DNA from 4 places in the Kitasatospora paranensis genome. Region 4 is predicted to be linked to each of the others. Evidence: riboswitches for the same ligand, from Rfam matches in the RefSeq annotation. Region 4 holds a riboswitch; each other region holds the start of a gene.

The links. Region 4 has a riboswitch for cyclic di-AMP ahead of ABEB13_RS34305 (transglycosylase family protein). Riboswitches for the same ligand answer to the same signal wherever they lie in the genome.
Region 1: linked by a shared signal. The riboswitch ahead of ABEB13_RS15070 (M23 family metallopeptidase) and the one ahead of ABEB13_RS34305 (transglycosylase family protein) in region 4 are both predicted to bind cyclic di-AMP.
Region 2: linked by a shared signal. The riboswitch ahead of ABEB13_RS12955 (C40 family peptidase) and the one ahead of ABEB13_RS34305 (transglycosylase family protein) in region 4 are both predicted to bind cyclic di-AMP.
Region 3: linked by a shared signal. The riboswitch ahead of ABEB13_RS24280 (transglycosylase family protein) and the one ahead of ABEB13_RS34305 (transglycosylase family protein) in region 4 are both predicted to bind cyclic di-AMP.

The regions. Positions count from the first base shown of each region.
Region 1 covers NZ_BAABKV010000001.1:3,080,485-3,084,154, reverse strand. Annotated here, with positions in the region: gene ABEB13_RS15085 (SpoIIE family protein phosphatase) at 1-62, shown strand, start outside; gene ABEB13_RS15080 (hypothetical protein) at 511-705, shown strand; gene ABEB13_RS15075 (DUF6348 family protein) at 801-1,622, opposite strand; cyclic di-AMP (ydaO/yuaA leader) riboswitch at 2,096-2,259, shown strand; gene ABEB13_RS15070 (M23 family metallopeptidase) at 2,265-3,185, shown strand; gene ABEB13_RS15065 (hypothetical protein) at 3,518-3,670, shown strand, end outside.
Region 2 covers NZ_BAABKV010000001.1:2,638,342-2,642,011, reverse strand. Annotated here, with positions in the region: partial or broken gene ABEB13_RS12965 (NYN domain-containing protein) at 1-263, shown strand, start outside; gene ABEB13_RS12960 (C40 family peptidase) at 443-1,474, shown strand; cyclic di-AMP (ydaO/yuaA leader) riboswitch at 1,832-2,017, shown strand; gene ABEB13_RS12955 (C40 family peptidase) at 2,028-3,086, shown strand; gene ABEB13_RS12950 (C40 family peptidase) at 3,331-3,670, shown strand, end outside.
Region 3 covers NZ_BAABKV010000001.1:5,037,346-5,041,015, reverse strand. Annotated here, with positions in the region: gene eno (phosphopyruvate hydratase) at 1-834, opposite strand, end outside; gene ABEB13_RS24280 (transglycosylase family protein) at 1,033-1,878, opposite strand; cyclic di-AMP (ydaO/yuaA leader) riboswitch at 1,883-2,046, opposite strand; gene ABEB13_RS24275 (cytochrome P450 family protein) at 2,323-3,579, opposite strand.
Region 4 covers NZ_BAABKV010000001.1:7,209,409-7,213,078, reverse strand. Annotated here, with positions in the region: gene ABEB13_RS34310 (glutamate synthase subunit beta) at 1-994, shown strand, start outside; cyclic di-AMP (ydaO/yuaA leader) riboswitch at 1,499-1,650, shown strand; gene ABEB13_RS34305 (transglycosylase family protein) at 1,652-2,707, shown strand; gene ABEB13_RS34300 (DUF3626 domain-containing protein) at 2,878-3,670, shown strand, end outside.

The sequences.
Region 1 (3,670 bases), 4.1 Mb from region 4:
TCGAGCGGGTCGCCAAGGACGTCAACGACGACCGGGCCGTCCTGCTGGTCTGGCGCCGGTGACGGCGCGGACCCCGCTGTCAAGTCCCGTGCACTGATCTTCGGCCAATCCTCGGGCGTCCCACACGAGTCGATCACCGGCCCGCCGGGCGCCGCAGGGCCGCTCCGAAGACCGTGGGCCGGGCCCCGCCGACGCACCGTCAGGCGGCCTCGGCTATCGTCTCGGTCGGCGGGAATTCGTCTCAGATGGCAGGATCTTCGCGCCATGCTCCCGGCAAGTCCTTTACGCAGTCGGCACGAACGACCACACTGAGTCCGGGTGGATCGGTCATGGCCGGGGGATGGGGGGCAGCGCGTGCGGCAGGCGGCATGCGGTACGGCGCGGCGGGGCATCACCATGACGGCGGGACCGACCGGTGAGTTTTCAGGGACGGTCGGCGCAGGCCGCAGGCCGGCTTCGACACGGGGTTCCGCCGCGAACTCCCGCCAGAGCTTGAGGAAGTGAATCCGGGTGGCCTTCTCCGTCTCCGCGCTGTTCCTGTTCGGCGTCATCGTCGTCATCTTCATCCGCAACAAGCAGCTGAAGATGAGCCATGCGATCATCGCGGCGCTCTTCGGCTTCATGGTCAGCCAGTCCACGGCGGCCAAGCCGATCCAGGACTTCCTCAACCAGCTGGCGAAGACCATCTCGTCGGTCGCCAGCTGACCGCCGGCCGCTGACCGACCGGCGGTCGGACGTGCCACCGGCCGTCCGGGCCGCCACCAGGCCCGGGCCGGGTCGGACGTGTCCGGCGCGCCGGGTCAGGACGGGCGGCGCTCCGCGCGCGCCCGGCGCCAGCGGCCGAGCAGCCCGCCGCGTCCCGGCTCCGCCGACCACCGCCCGGCAGGTCCGGCGGAGGGCGCCGCAGTCGCGCGGGGGTCGGCCTGCGCAGGTCCCGGCATGCCCTCGGGCACCAGCAGGACGAACAGCCGGGCCCAGCACAGCCGCTCGCCGCGCGGCCAGGCGAGCGCGCGCAGGGCGGCCGAAGCACGTTCCGCGACCTCGCCGCCGATCCGGACCTCCGCCACGTCCTCGCCCAGCCGCCCGCCGAAGAAGAGCTTCACCCCGGTCACCCCGGCCGGCAGCGGCCCGGCCAGCTCCGGGGCCAGCGCCGCCGCCAGCTGGGGCAGCACCTGGTGGTCCGCCAGCCAGTCGGCCAGCCGCTCGCTGCCGAAGCCGAACACCGCCGCCGGGCCCTGTACGGCCTGCCAGCCGGGCAGCAGTTCCGTCCCGTAGTGGTCGCCGTGCTCCCCGCGCCCCTCCTGGAACTCCACCACGGCCGCCGCCGTCGTGGTCGCCCACATCCGTACGGCGCTGTCCAGCTGCTCCTCCTCGGTGCGGCCGAGCCCCGCCGTGCAGTCCCAGACCACGGGGCCGTCCGCCCGGCCCAGTTCGAGGACGTAGCCGAGGTCGACGTGCCCGGCGCCGCCCTGGCCGCCCTCGCCGGGGTGTTCGCGCACCGCGACCGCGGTCCGCCCCGGTCCGCGGACCACGCTGCCCTCGACGGTGAAGCGCAGGCCGTAGCGCGCCATCTCACGGACCACACTGCGCTGGATCACGTCCAGCCTGTCCTGCGGGCGCACCCCGGTGCTCCTCACTCCACGTCCGACCCCGGGGGCCGGCTCGAAAACGGTCGAACAGTCGGACGGCAGTGAGGCTATCGGCCGGCTCGGACGGGCCGGGCACCGGGCGCGCGGCCGCTCCGCCGGTCATCCGGGGCCGACGCCGCGGGGCGGTCCGCGGTTCCCCGAAAACCCCTCCGCGGAACCCGGGGTGACCAGTGTCACCGGCGTGTGCATGATCCGTGCCCGCCCGCGACCGACCGCGCACGCCGGGTGTACGAAATCGGCGAAACGCCATGATCCGGACACATGCGGTCATTGCGGCGGACGCTCTCCGTCCACCGGGAGCGGGCGGAGAGTCACGCCGGGGGTGATCGCCGAGGGCCCTCCAAGGGCCGGGGCTTGCTTCGAACGTGCTCGATCGGTTTTCCTCGGAGCCTGCCCGGCCAATCGACCGGGCGGGCCACCGGGCGGAACGCCGAGTCCTGCCGCCGTCCGGGGCCACGCACAATCTGTGCACGGCAGGAGCGGGGGACCCAAGGTAAGTGCCGCGCCCGGTAGTTCCGGGACGGCTTGGGGTGAAGTCGCGTCTTTTCGCGACCGGGCGATCTTCCCGCCCGAACCCGACAGCTCACCTCGTAGGCGTAGGAGAGGATCACCCCCATGTCCGTTCTGGGCACCCGTCTGACCCGTCTCGCTGTCGCCACCGGTGTTGCTGCTGCTGCCATCGCCATCCCGGCCACCGCCGCCAGCGCCCACTCCGCTCCCGCCGCCAAGGCCGCCGCCCCCGCCGCTGCCGCTCCGGCCGCCGCGGCCCCGGCCGCCGCGCAGGCCCCCGCCAAGTCCGCCGACTCGACTTACAAGGTCGTCGGCGGCGACACCCTGTCGAAGATCGCCAACGCCCAGCACGTGGACGGCGGTTGGCACAAGCTCTACCAGGACAACCGCCAGGTCATCGGCGGCAACCCGAACCTGATCTTCCCCGGCCAGCAGCTCTCCCTCGCGGGCCAGGCCGCCGCCGCGCAGGCCCCGGCCGCCGCCCCGGCCCCGGCCCAGAAGCCCGCCGCGCCGAAGCCGGCCGCGCCGAAGGCCGCCGCGCCGCAGACCTCCACCCCGAAGGCCGCCGCCACCACCCCGGCCGCGAAGCCGGCCGAGGCCGCCAAGCCCGCCGTCGCCGCCTCCGGCTACGTCGCCCCGGTCTCCGCGCCGCTCGGCACCCCGTACCACAAGGCCGGCTCCAACTGGTCCAGCGGCTACCACACCGGCGTCGACTTCGTCGTCTCCACCGGCACTGCCGTGCACGCCATCGCCGGCGGCACCGTCGTCGAGGCCGGCTGGGGTGGCGCCTACGGCAACAACGTCGTCATCAAGCACGCCGACGGCAAGTACTCGCAGTACGCCCACTTCTCGGCCCTGAAGGTCTCGGTCGGCCAGACCGTCTCCGCCGGCCAGGTCATCGGCCTCTCCGGTGCCACCGGCAACGTGACCGGCCCGCACCTGCACTTCGAGGTCCGCACCGGCCCGGCGTACGGCTCCGACATCGACCCGGTGGCCTACCTCGCCGCCCACGGTGTCCGCGTCTGACGCACCGCCACAGCCCGAAGGCCCGGACCGCTCCCTGCGGTCCGGGCCTCGGCCGTGCCCGGACCCTGCTCCTGCGCCCTTCCCCGCGGCCCTGGTCTCCGCAGCCGGCTGTCGGACGGTCCGTGATCGCGTCCCGGCAGGGCGGGGCCTGACCGGCCGGCAGCCGATCCCGCCCTCCGGCGCCGGCTGTCTCCGGGCGGGGCGGGCGGGCCACCCGCGTTCGAGCTGCGCTCACTCGTTCGACACGCCCCCGACCGGCCCAACGCCGGTGCGGCGGGGTGGTGGCGACCTAGCGTCGCAGACACGACAACCCCGTCGCGGAAGGGATCCACATGTACCGAGGCCTCACGCGCACCGCTGTTCTGCTCGCCCTCGCCGGCGCCGCCTGCCTTCCCGGCATCGCGACCGCCCAGGCCGCCGGCCAGACCCGGACGATCGTCATCGGCGACCAGAACCAGGTCGCCGGCAGCGACATCTTCAACGCG
Region 2 (3,670 bases), 4.6 Mb from region 4:
ACCCAGGCCGAGGTGACCTGTGTCTTCGACGGGCAGGACCTGGACGTGCCGGTGATCATGGCGCCGCCGCGCGGGTGCGGGTGCGGTTCAGCCGCACCGGGGAGACCGCGGACGAGCTGATCCGGCGTCTGGTGCGGGCCGAGCCGCAGGGCCGGCCGGTGGTCGTGGTGTCCACGGACCGCGAGGTCGCGGACGGTGTCCGCAAGGCCGGGGCGCGCCCGGTGGCCTCGATTCTGCTGCTGAACCGGCTCGCCCGGCCCTGACGCGCGGGCGGGCCGGGTGGCCCCGATGTGTCGAGGTCGTGAAATCCCGCTCGGGGGTGCGGATCGAGGGGTTCCGGGAGTGGCGTAGCGGGCGGATCTTCACTAGGGTCTGGCGTCAAACCTATTTTCCGGACATCCACTCGTTCGGGTGAGTCCAGCAGGAAGAAGGAGCTAGACCCTTGGCCTCCCACCGCCGTCCCAAGCAGCCGAGCCGCGCACGCGTGTCCGTGCTCACCGCTGCCGCAGCGACCGCGGTCGCCCTGTCGGCCCAGGCGAGCGCCCACGCGGCGCCGGCGAAGCCCTCCGTGGACGAGGTCAAGGTCCAGGTGGACCAGCTGCAGCAGGAGCAGGAGCAGGCCACCGAGAAGTACGACGGTGCCAAGGAGCGCGGCGACCAGCTGAAGAAGCAGGCGACCGAGCTGCAGGACCAGATAGCCCGGACCCAGGCGCAGCTGAACGAGGTCGCCTCCGGGCTGTCGGCGGTGGCCGCCGACGAGTACCGCACCGGCGGGATCGACCCGACCGTGGCGCTGATGCTCTCCTCGAACCCGGACAACTACCTCGACAAGGCGTCCAGCAACGAGCAGGCCACCGACACCCAGGCCTCCACGCTGAAGTCGCTGCGCGACCAGCAGCGCCGGCTGGACCAGCAGAAGGCGGAGGCCGCGGCCATCCTCGCCGAGCTGGACCAGACCACGCAGACCCTGAACGACACCAAGGCCCAGGTGCAGCAGAAGCTCGCCGAGACCCAGCGGCTGCTGAACACCCTGACGGCCAGCCAGCGGGCGGCCGTCCTGGGTGGCGACCGCGCCTCGCGCGGCGGTAGCCGGGTCGACCCCTCCACGCTGCCCCCGGCGTCCGGCTACGCCGGTGCGGCCGTCCGTGCGGCGCTGACCCGCCAGGGCGACCCGTACGTCTGGGGTGCGACCGGCCCCTCGACCTTCGACTGCTCGGGCCTCATGGTGTGGGCGTACGCCCAGGCCGGCGTCTCGCTGCCGCGGACTTCGCAGTCCCAGGCGAGCGTGGGCGTCAACGTGGGCACCAACATCGCCAACGCGCAGCCGGGCGACCTGGTGATCTACTACTCGGACGCGCACCACGTCGGCATGTACATCGGCAACGGCCTGGTCGTGCACGCCCCGCACACCGGCGACGTGGTCAAGACCATGCAGGCCGACCTGCTGCCGATCAAGACCATCCGCCGGATCTGACCCTTCGGGGCAAAAGCGGACATTCCCTCCCGACCGCGGTTCTGACGCCGCGTGACACGCCCGGACGCGCCGAGATCCTTCTGTGATCTGCGACACGTTCCGGGCGTTCTCTTTTGTGCTCGTATGATGAGAAACCGTCAGCTGACGGTGGATTTCCCGTCACGGACGGTCGCGACCGCACAGAAAATCGGCCATGGATCCGAGATTTTTCCGACAAGGATTTGAACGGATCACGGATCGGTTACTAGGGTCATCCCACTGACCACCGCACAGAAGATCGCCCAACCCGGGTGACGGCGGGGGTCGCCGCCGAGTCCGCGACACAGCTGGGCAGTCCCACTGCCTACGGGGAGGCCCCTGCCGGGGGTGCTGTCGAACGGAGCCGGGGAACCACGTTCCCCCGGGGTGAATCGGCGTCAGGTCGGCCGCGCCGGCCGGTGTGCGGCCAGCCGCGCACCGCAGGGGCGGGCGGTGAGACGTCGTAGGGCATGCTTCCGGCCCGAACCCGTCAGCTCACCCGGTAGGCGGTGTGAGGAAGAAGGAGTCCGCCTTCGTGGCGTCCCATCGTCGTCCCAAGCCCGTCGGCCGCACGCGCGCCTCGATCCTGACTGCCGCCGCCGCCACCGCCGTCGCCATCTCCTCCCAGGCGGGTGCCGCGCACGCCGCCCCGGCGCCGACCAAGGACCAGGTCAAGGCCCAGGTCGACCAGCTGAACCAGCAGGCCGAGGTCGCGACCGAAGCGTTCAACGCCTCCACCGAGAAGCAGCAGGACCTGCAGAAGCAGGTCACCCAGCTGCAGGACCAGGTGGCGCGCCAGCAGGGCGAGGTGAACGGCGTTCAGAGCCGGCTCGCGGAGGTCGCCGCCCAGCAGTACCGCGACGGCGGCATCTCGCCCACCGTGCAGCTGATGCTCTCCAGCAACCCGGGCGACTTCCTGGACAAGGCCGGGTCGGCGAGCCGGATGAGCGCCACCCAGGCCGACACGCTGAAGACCTTCAAGTCGGAGCAGGCCAAGCTCGACGCGCAGAAGGCCGACACCGAGCACAAGCTCGCCGAGCTCGACACCACCACCCGGAACCTGAAGGCGCAGAAGGAGGAGATCCAGGGCAAGCTCGCCCAGGCGACCGCCCTCCTCAACACGCTGACCCAGAAGGAGAAGGACGAGCTCGCGGCGGCCGCCGCCAAGGCGGACGCGGATGCCCGCAACGCCGCCGACAAGGCGTCCCGCGACACCGTCCGCGCCCCGCTCGACCTGCCGTCCGGCTCGGCCGCCGTGAAGGCGCTCGCCGCCGCCGAGACCAGGATCGGCGCCACCTACGTGTACGGCGCCGCCGGCCCGAGCACCTTCGACTGCTCCGGCCTGGTGCAGTGGGCCTACCGCCAGGCGGGCGTCTCGCTGCCGCGCACCGCCGACGAGCAGTGGCACGCCGGCACCAGCGTCGGCACGAACGTCGCCAACGCCCGCCCCGGCGACCTGGTCGTCTACGAGGGCGGCGGGCACATCGCGATCTACGTGGGCGGCGGGCAGGTCATCCACGCGCCGCACACCGGCACCGTGGTGAAGTACGCCTCGGCCACGATGATGCCGATCACGGCCATCGTGCGGATCTGACGCACCGGCTCGGCCTGTCGCGGGTCCGGTCCCCTCCAGGGGGCCGGACCCGTCCGCGTTGCGTCCGGCCTGCGACGTCGGCCCCGGTCCGGCCGAATGTCCGATTGGTGGTCAGATATTCGGTGATGGAGGGGTTTGGACTAGATCGGTGCGACTCGCTAACGTCTGCCCCCGGACGTTCGCGAGGACGCCGTCCGTCCCGGGCGGCGCCTCCGTCCGGCCGCCCGAACGGAGTCGCCGCCGCATGACCGCGCACCTCCGCGCCCACCTGCCGGGCGCTCACACCATCGCCAGGGCCCTGGTGCTCACGGCGGCGGCCACCACCGCCCTGGGCGTCACCGTCGGGGGCAGCGCGTACGGCGCCCCCGCGGCCCCCGCGGACCCGGCCCTGCGGACGGCCGACGTGCAGGCCCGGGTCGACCGGCTGTACGACGAGGCGGAGCAGTCCTCCGAGCGGGCCGACGCCGCGCAGGCGCAGCAGCAGCGCCTGCAGGCCGAGGCGGACGCCCTCCAGGACCAGCTGGCCCGCGGCCAGGACGAGATCAACCGGCTGACGGCCGACCTGGCGCTCACCGCCGCCGCCC
Region 3 (3,670 bases), 2.2 Mb from region 4:
CGGGTACGCGGCGACGAGCTCGGCGTAGTAGTCGATGAGCTCGGCGGAGGAGATCGCCTTGCCCTCGAAGGTGTAGGCACCGTCGTTGTGGAACTCGGAGGCGGCGACGTCCAGGGCGAGCGCGACGTCCTTGCCCGGGGTGTAGCCGGCCTTCTTGATGGCCTCGACGATGAGGTCGAGGGCCTCGCGGTTGGAGTCCAGGTTCGGCGCGAAGCCGCCCTCGTCGCCGAGGCCGGTGGACAGGCCGCGCTCCTTCAGCACGCCCTTGAGCGTGTGGTAGACCTCGACGCCCCAGCGGACGGCCTCGGAGAAGGACTCCGCGCCGATCGGGGCGATCATGAACTCCTGGATGTCGACGTTGGAGTCCGCGTGCGAGCCGCCGTTGAGGATGTTCATCATCGGCACCGGCAGGACGTGCGCGTTCGGGCCGCCGAGGTAGCGGAACAGCGGCAGGTCGCTGGCCTCGGAGGCGGCGTGCGCGACGGCGAGGGAGACGCCGAGGATGGCGTTGGCGCCGAGCGAGGACTTGTCCGGGGTGGCGTCCAGGTCGAGCATGGCCTGGTCGATCAGGCGCTGCTCGGTGGCGTCGTAGCCGACCAGCTCGGGGCCGATCTGCTCGATGACGGCGAGGACGGCCTTCTCGACGCCCTTGCCGAAGTAGCGGTTCTTGTCGCCGTCGCGGAGCTCCAGCGCCTCGAAAGCACCGGTGGACGCACCGGACGGGACGGCGGCACGGCCCGTGCTGCCATCGTCGAGACCCACCTCGACCTCGACGGTGGGGTTGCCGCGAGAGTCGAGAATCTCACGGGCTACGACGACATCAATGGACGGCACGAAGCATCTCCTAGCGGAAGCGGATGTGAGTCGTTACGACCAGAGCCTAACCGCACGGGGCCCCAGGGCCATGCCGGGCATGGCCCTGTCTCACCGTGTGGCCCGGCTACTCGCCGGTAGTTCACCTGAAGGATCGTAAACCGGACCTCCCGGTCGCAGCCGCGGCGCCGGGGCCGCGACCGGGAGGCCGGGCGGCCGTCAGCCCAGCTCGATCTCCTGCCCGGGCAGGATCAGGTCGGGGTCGGCGCCCACGGTCGCGCGGTTGGCCGCGTAGAGCTGCTGCCAGCCGCCGGGCACGTCCCGCTCGACGGCGATCCCCGACAGGGTGTCACCGGGCCGGACGGTGTACGTTCCGCGGCCGGTCTCCGGCAGCGGCGCCGCCTGCAGGGTCTGCCCGCCGGCGTCCGACGGGTCAGCTGCCCGCGAGCCGGTGTCCGGCCCGGTGTCGGACGCCTCCTCCACGCCCTCCGGCAGGTCGGCGGCCGCGGCGTACCGCTGGTAGATCTCCCGGTGCGCCGTCCAATACCAGGCACCGTCCTTCTGGTACCAGTACACCCGGTCGTCCGCGTCCCAGCCGCCCCGGCCGGGGAACTGCGGGGCGGCGCCGGAGCGCGGCGCCGCGGTACTCGCGCCCTCGGCGGAATCGGCCTTCGCGAGTGAGCCGCCGCCGCGGGTCAGGCCGGCGCGTTTGGAACAGACCGGCCAGGCGCCGGGCCCCTGGGAGGCGAGCACCTTCTCGGCGACGGCGATCTGCTGGCCCTTGCTGGCCTGGTGGGCGAAGGCCGCGTACCGGGTGCCACCGAAGCCCTTCCAGGTGCCGGCGGTGAACTGGAGGCCGCCGTAGAAGCCGTTGCCGGTGTTGATGGCCCAGTTCCCGCCACTCTCGCACTGGGCGACCTTGTCCCAGGTGGAGACCGGTGCTGCGGACGCGCCGGCGGCGGTGAGCAGCGGAAGGGCGAGGCCGACGCCGGTGACGCCCGCCACGGCGACCGCCTTCTCGGCGGAGGTGCGACGGCGGTGGCGGCCAGGTCCGGTGAAGAGCATGGGAAGTCCCTCTCCGAACGCCTGCGAGGTGAGCTGTCGGGTTCGGACCGGGAGGCTTGGCCCGGCCGCGGCCGCAGGAGGGGACCTGCTGACGCGGCTTCACCCCTAGCCGTGGGGACGGCGACGAACGTGGGTCCCCCGCCCCTGTCCTGGGTCTGTTCCGTCGAATCGGCGCGCGGTGGACAGGATTCGGCGTTCCGCGGCCGCGGCCCGCGGTTGCGGGCCGATCCGGAGAGTAGGCAGATCGAACGACCAATCACAAGCTCATATCGCCACTATCACGCAAGAATTACGGCGAACCGATTATCGCCCACGAACGAGGCTGATTTGTCCGGTTTGACGGCCCTTCGGGCGGGCCGCGACACGCGCCCGGTCGACACGCCCCCGGGCGGAGCAGCGGACGGCCGCCGGCCGCTCCCGGCGCGCCGGCCGTCCGGCGGCGGGTCAGCCCCCGGAGGGCGTGAAGGACACCGGCAGTTCCCGCAGCCCGCGCATGATGAGACCGCCCCGCCAGCGGAGTTCGTCCGGGTCGGCGGCCAACTCCAGGTCGGGCAGCCTGGTCAGCAGGGTGGCCAGCGCCGCCCGCCCCTCAAGCCGGGCCAGCGGCGCGCCGATGCAGTAGTGGATGCCGTGTCCGAACCCCAGGTGCGGGTTGTCGGTGCGGGCGAGGTCCAGCGTGTTCTCGTCGGAGAACCGCGCCGGATCGCGGTCGGCCGCGGCCAGCACCACCAGCACCGGGTCGCCGGCCGGGATCCCCACCCCGCCGACGGTCAGCGGGACGGTCGCGAACCGCCAGGTGGCCAGCTCCACCGGTCCGTCGTAGCGGAGCAGTTCCTCGATGCCGGTCTCCAGCAGGCCGCTCTCGCCGCGGGCCACCGAGGCCTGGAGCAGGGCCCGCTGGCCGGGGTTGCGCAGCAGCGCGTACAGGCCGTTGCCGATCAGGTTGACGGTGGTCTCGAAGCCCGCGAACAGCAGGATGAACGCCATCGCCGCCGCCTCGTTCTCGGTGAGGTGCTCGCCGTGGTCGCTCGCCCTGATCAGGCCCGAGATGAGGTCGTCGCCGAGGTCGGCGCGCTTGCGGTGGATCAGCTCGGCGAGGTAGCCGCGCATCCGCTTCACCGCCCGCGCCACGCCGCCGCGCGGGCCGCGGCCGTGCCGGATCATCATGCCCGCCCAGTCCCGGAAGTCGTCCTGGTCCTCGGCGGGCACCCCCAGCAGGTCGCAGATCGCGTAGATGGGGAGCGGGAAGGCGAACTCGTGGATCAGGTCGGCCGAGCCGCGCTCCGCGAAGGAGTCGATCAGCCGGTCGGTGAGCTCCTGCACCCGTGGCTCGAACTCCGCCACCCGGCGCGGGGTGAACGCCTTGGACACCAGCCGGCGCAGCCGGGTGTGGTCGGGCGGGTCGATGTTCAGCAGGTGGGTCATGAGGTCCGCCTGCCGCTCCCCCGGGATGCCGACCCGGCCGGCCCGGTGCGCCTGCTCGCTGTGGTGCACCGGGTTCTTGGAGAGCCGGGCGTCCGCGAGCGCCTGCCGGGCGTCCGCGTACCGGGTGACCAGCCAGGCGTCCACCCCGCTGGGCAGGGTGGTGCGGTGCACCGGCGCGTGCTCGCGCAGCCAGGCGTACGCGGGGTAGGGATCGGCGGCGAACTCCCACGTGAAGAGGTCGGGTCGGTGCGGCAGGGGGTGTCCGGCATGTTCCAGACCGTATCTTGACCTGGACGGGCGTGAGTCTGGTCACCTGGCGGGTAATCCCTGTTGCGGAGGGTCGCGGGGTGCCTACCATCCTCCGATA
Region 4 (3,670 bases):
GGGCGGCCTGCTGCGGTACGGCATCCCGGACTTCCGCCTGGAGAAGCACCGGGTGGACCGCCGGATCCAGCAACTGCGTGCCGAGGGGACGGAGTTCCGTACCGGCGTCACGGTCGGCGAGGACCTGTCGGCCGCGGAGCTGCGGGCCGGCCACGACGCGGTGGTGATCGCGGTCGGCGCCACCGCGTGGCGGGAACTGCCAGTACCGGGGCGGGGATCGACCGGGATCCACCAGGCCATGGAGTACCTGCCGCTGGCCAACCGGGTGGCCGCCGGGGACCTGGCGGCCTCGCCGGTCAGCGCCCTCGACCGCCGGGTGGTGGTGATCGGCGGCGGCGACACCGCGGCCGACTGCGTGGGCACCGCCGTCCGCCAGCAGGCCGCCGGTGTCCGGCAGCTCGACATCAACCCGCGGCCGCCGGACGGCCGCCCGGGCGCGCAGCCGTGGCCCGTGCACCCCAAGGTGCACCACGAGACCACCTCGCACGAGGAGGCCTGCGCCTGCCGGCAGCCGGCGGACGGCGACGGGCCGGACATCCGGTGCTACGCCTCGGCGACCGTCCGCTTCGACACGGACGCCCGGGGCCGGGTCTCCGCCGTGCGGATCGCCGACGCGGCGCCGGGCACCCGCGCCCCACTGCCCGGCACCGAGCACACCCTGGAGGCCGACCTCGTCCTGCTCGCCCTCGGCTTCTCCGGCCCGGAGCCCGGTACCGCCCTGGTGCGCCAGCTCGGCCTCGACCTGGACGGGCACGGGAACCTCGCCCGGGACGACGGCTTCGCGGCCGGCCCCGACGGGGTCTTCGTCGCCGGTGACGCCGGGCGCGGCCAGTCGCTGGTGGTCTGGGCCATCGCCGAGGGCCGTGCCGCGGCAGCCGCGGTGCACCGGTACCTGACCGGACGGGACGAACTGCCCTCGCCGATCACTCCCGGCGCACGCCCGATCACGGCGGAGGACACCCCGGCCGCGGTCCGGCCCCCGGGCCCGCGGTAGGCCGACGGCCGGACGGCGGACGAGGCGCGGGGCGCCGGAGTCGGCCCACGAACCGTCCACGGACACCCGCCGTTCGTGCCATGATCATCCGCTGTTCGCAAGGCTCCCGGCGCCGACCGGTGAATTCCCGCCGCCACCCCCGGCACAATGCGGGGAATTCCGGACACCGCATTCCGGCCTTTGTGCGGAAAAGGCGGAGAGGCCAACCGTCGCGGACACGACAGGAAAGGTCGGCCGTCGGCCCGGGCGGGCCGCCCACGGGCCGCGCCACCTGCGCCGCAGCCCTGCAACAGCCGGACGCCGGCCGCACTCCGGCCACCGCGGGCCCGCCCCGACCGGGCGCGCGCCGCCCTGCGGACGGCGCGAGCCAACCGATCACTCGTGATGGTTGTGTGATTGTCGGGATGCCAGCTTGTTACTGAGGCACCATTCCCTCTAATCTCCGGAGCAGCCCGACAGCACGGGCGCCCGAAACGCGGCACGCCGAACCCTGCCCACCGCGTCACCGGGTCACCGACCAGACCCTGGGCAGGGACGGGGGACCCACACGTACCACGCCGTCCTCCACGGCTAGGGGTGAAGCCGCCTCGCGCGGCCGGGCCACCTCCCGGTCCGAACCCGACAGCTCACCTCGCAGGCGTGCGGAGAGGGAACTCGATGGGTTTCATCGGCTCCGGCCGCCACCGCCGCCCCACCCAGACCGAGCGCGCCGTCGCTGCGGCGGGCGTGGCAGGCGTGGGAATCGCCCTGCCACTGCTCACCGCCACCGGCGCCCACGCCGTCGCGCCCACCACCTGGGACGCGGTCGCCCAGTGCGCCAGCGCCGGCAACTGGTCCAAGGACACCGGCAACGGGGCCTACGGCGGCCTCCAGATCGACCTTCGCTCCTGGGTCGCCTACGGTGGCGACGCGTACGCCGCCGAGCCCGACCACGCCACCAAGGAGCAGCAGATCGCGGTCGCCGAGCGCATCCTCGCCGACCGCGGCGCCTCCGTCTGGGGCAGCTGCGCCACTGGCGCCGGGCTGACCGGCGAGGGCCGGGCCACCGCCCAGCCGAGCGCGCCCGCCACCACGACGCCGAGCGCACCGGCGACCACCGGCACGCCGTCGGCACCGGTCACCACCACGCCGGACGTCCCGACGCAGCGCGGCAGCGCCGCCCCCGTCTTCCCCGGCATGCAGGGCCTGGACGCCGCCACCGGCGTGTACTGGTACCAGGCGAACGGCACCTGGTACTGGACGACCAGCCAGCAGGTCTACGAGCAGAACACCGGCACGGCCTCCCCGGCGCCCACCACCGGCACCCCCGCACCGGGCAGCGCCACGCCCGCTCCGACCACGACGACCACCCCGGCGCCGGGCACGCCCGCCCCGGGCACCACGACGGACACCCCGGGCACCGGCACCGGCACCACCACCACCGCTCCCGGCACCGGCACCGGCACCGGCACGACGGGCACCACGCCGGGTGCACCCATCGGGGACCCGACGGCCGCCACCGGCACGCCGACCACCACGGACGGCACGGCCCTGCCGGCCCCGGCCACCGCCCCGGACACCACCTCCTACACCGTCGCCCCCGGAGACACCCTCTCCGGGATCTCCGACACCCACAAGCTCGGCGGCTGGAAGCACCTCTACGACCAGAACCAGAGCACCGTCGGCGACAACCCCGACCTGATCCACCCGGGCCAGGTCCTCGACATCCAGTAGCAGTCAGCGCTGCAGCACCGCGGCACCGACGACGCGGCGGCCCCGGCTCCGGCACCATCCGGACCGGGGCCGCGGCGCGTGCTCCCCGGCCCGCACGGACGCCCGAGCAGGGCCGAGCAGGGCCGAGAAAATCGGCAGCCGGGCGCGGCGCCCTCCGGCATACTGCGCCGATGAGTGCCGACACCTCCTTCGCGCCGCACGAGCGGGCCCTGCGGCACGTCGCGTCGCTGTCCCGCGGCGGCCCGCTCGACCCGGCCCTGTCGATCACCCTGAACTTCCACCCGGACCGCACCGCCGACGGCCGCCCGATCCTGGAGCGGCTGGCCGACGACGGCGTCTACCACTCCCAGTTCGTCACCGGGACCAGCAACGGCGGCCTCACTGCCCACCCGGGCGGCGACCGGTGGCGCTGGGAGAACCGGATCTTCGGCGGCGCCTACGACAACGCCGCCGCCCACCAACGGCCGGTCTACGGCGCCCTCGACTTCCGCCGCTCCCCGTTCGGGGCCGCACCCCGGTTCGGGTCCGCACACCTCCGACTGCGTCCGGAGGCACTCGCCCGGACGACCCTCTGCTACCCGGACAGCGCCGCCGAGCCTGCCGACTTCGGTGTGGCCGACCGCTGTTCGCTCGTCGCACTGGCCGAGGCCGACGACCGGGACACCCTCGACGACTACGTCGAGGCCCAGGTCCACGGCCCCGTGCGGCTCGCGGGCGACGTCGAGGCGCTGGTCCTCGATCCCGGGCACCGGGGCACGGCCGTCGAAACGGCGGCCGGCCGGCTTCCGTTCCCGGTCGAGTGGCACCCCGGGTTCCGGCTCACCGTGGACCACCTGCGGCGCCATCCCGACTACCGCGGGCCGGAGTTCGTCGCGCTCGGCGCCCGGATCGCCCAGGACGGCCTGCTGGACCCGCGGATCCTCGGCGACGCCGCCAACACCGGACGGCACGACCCGCAGGCGC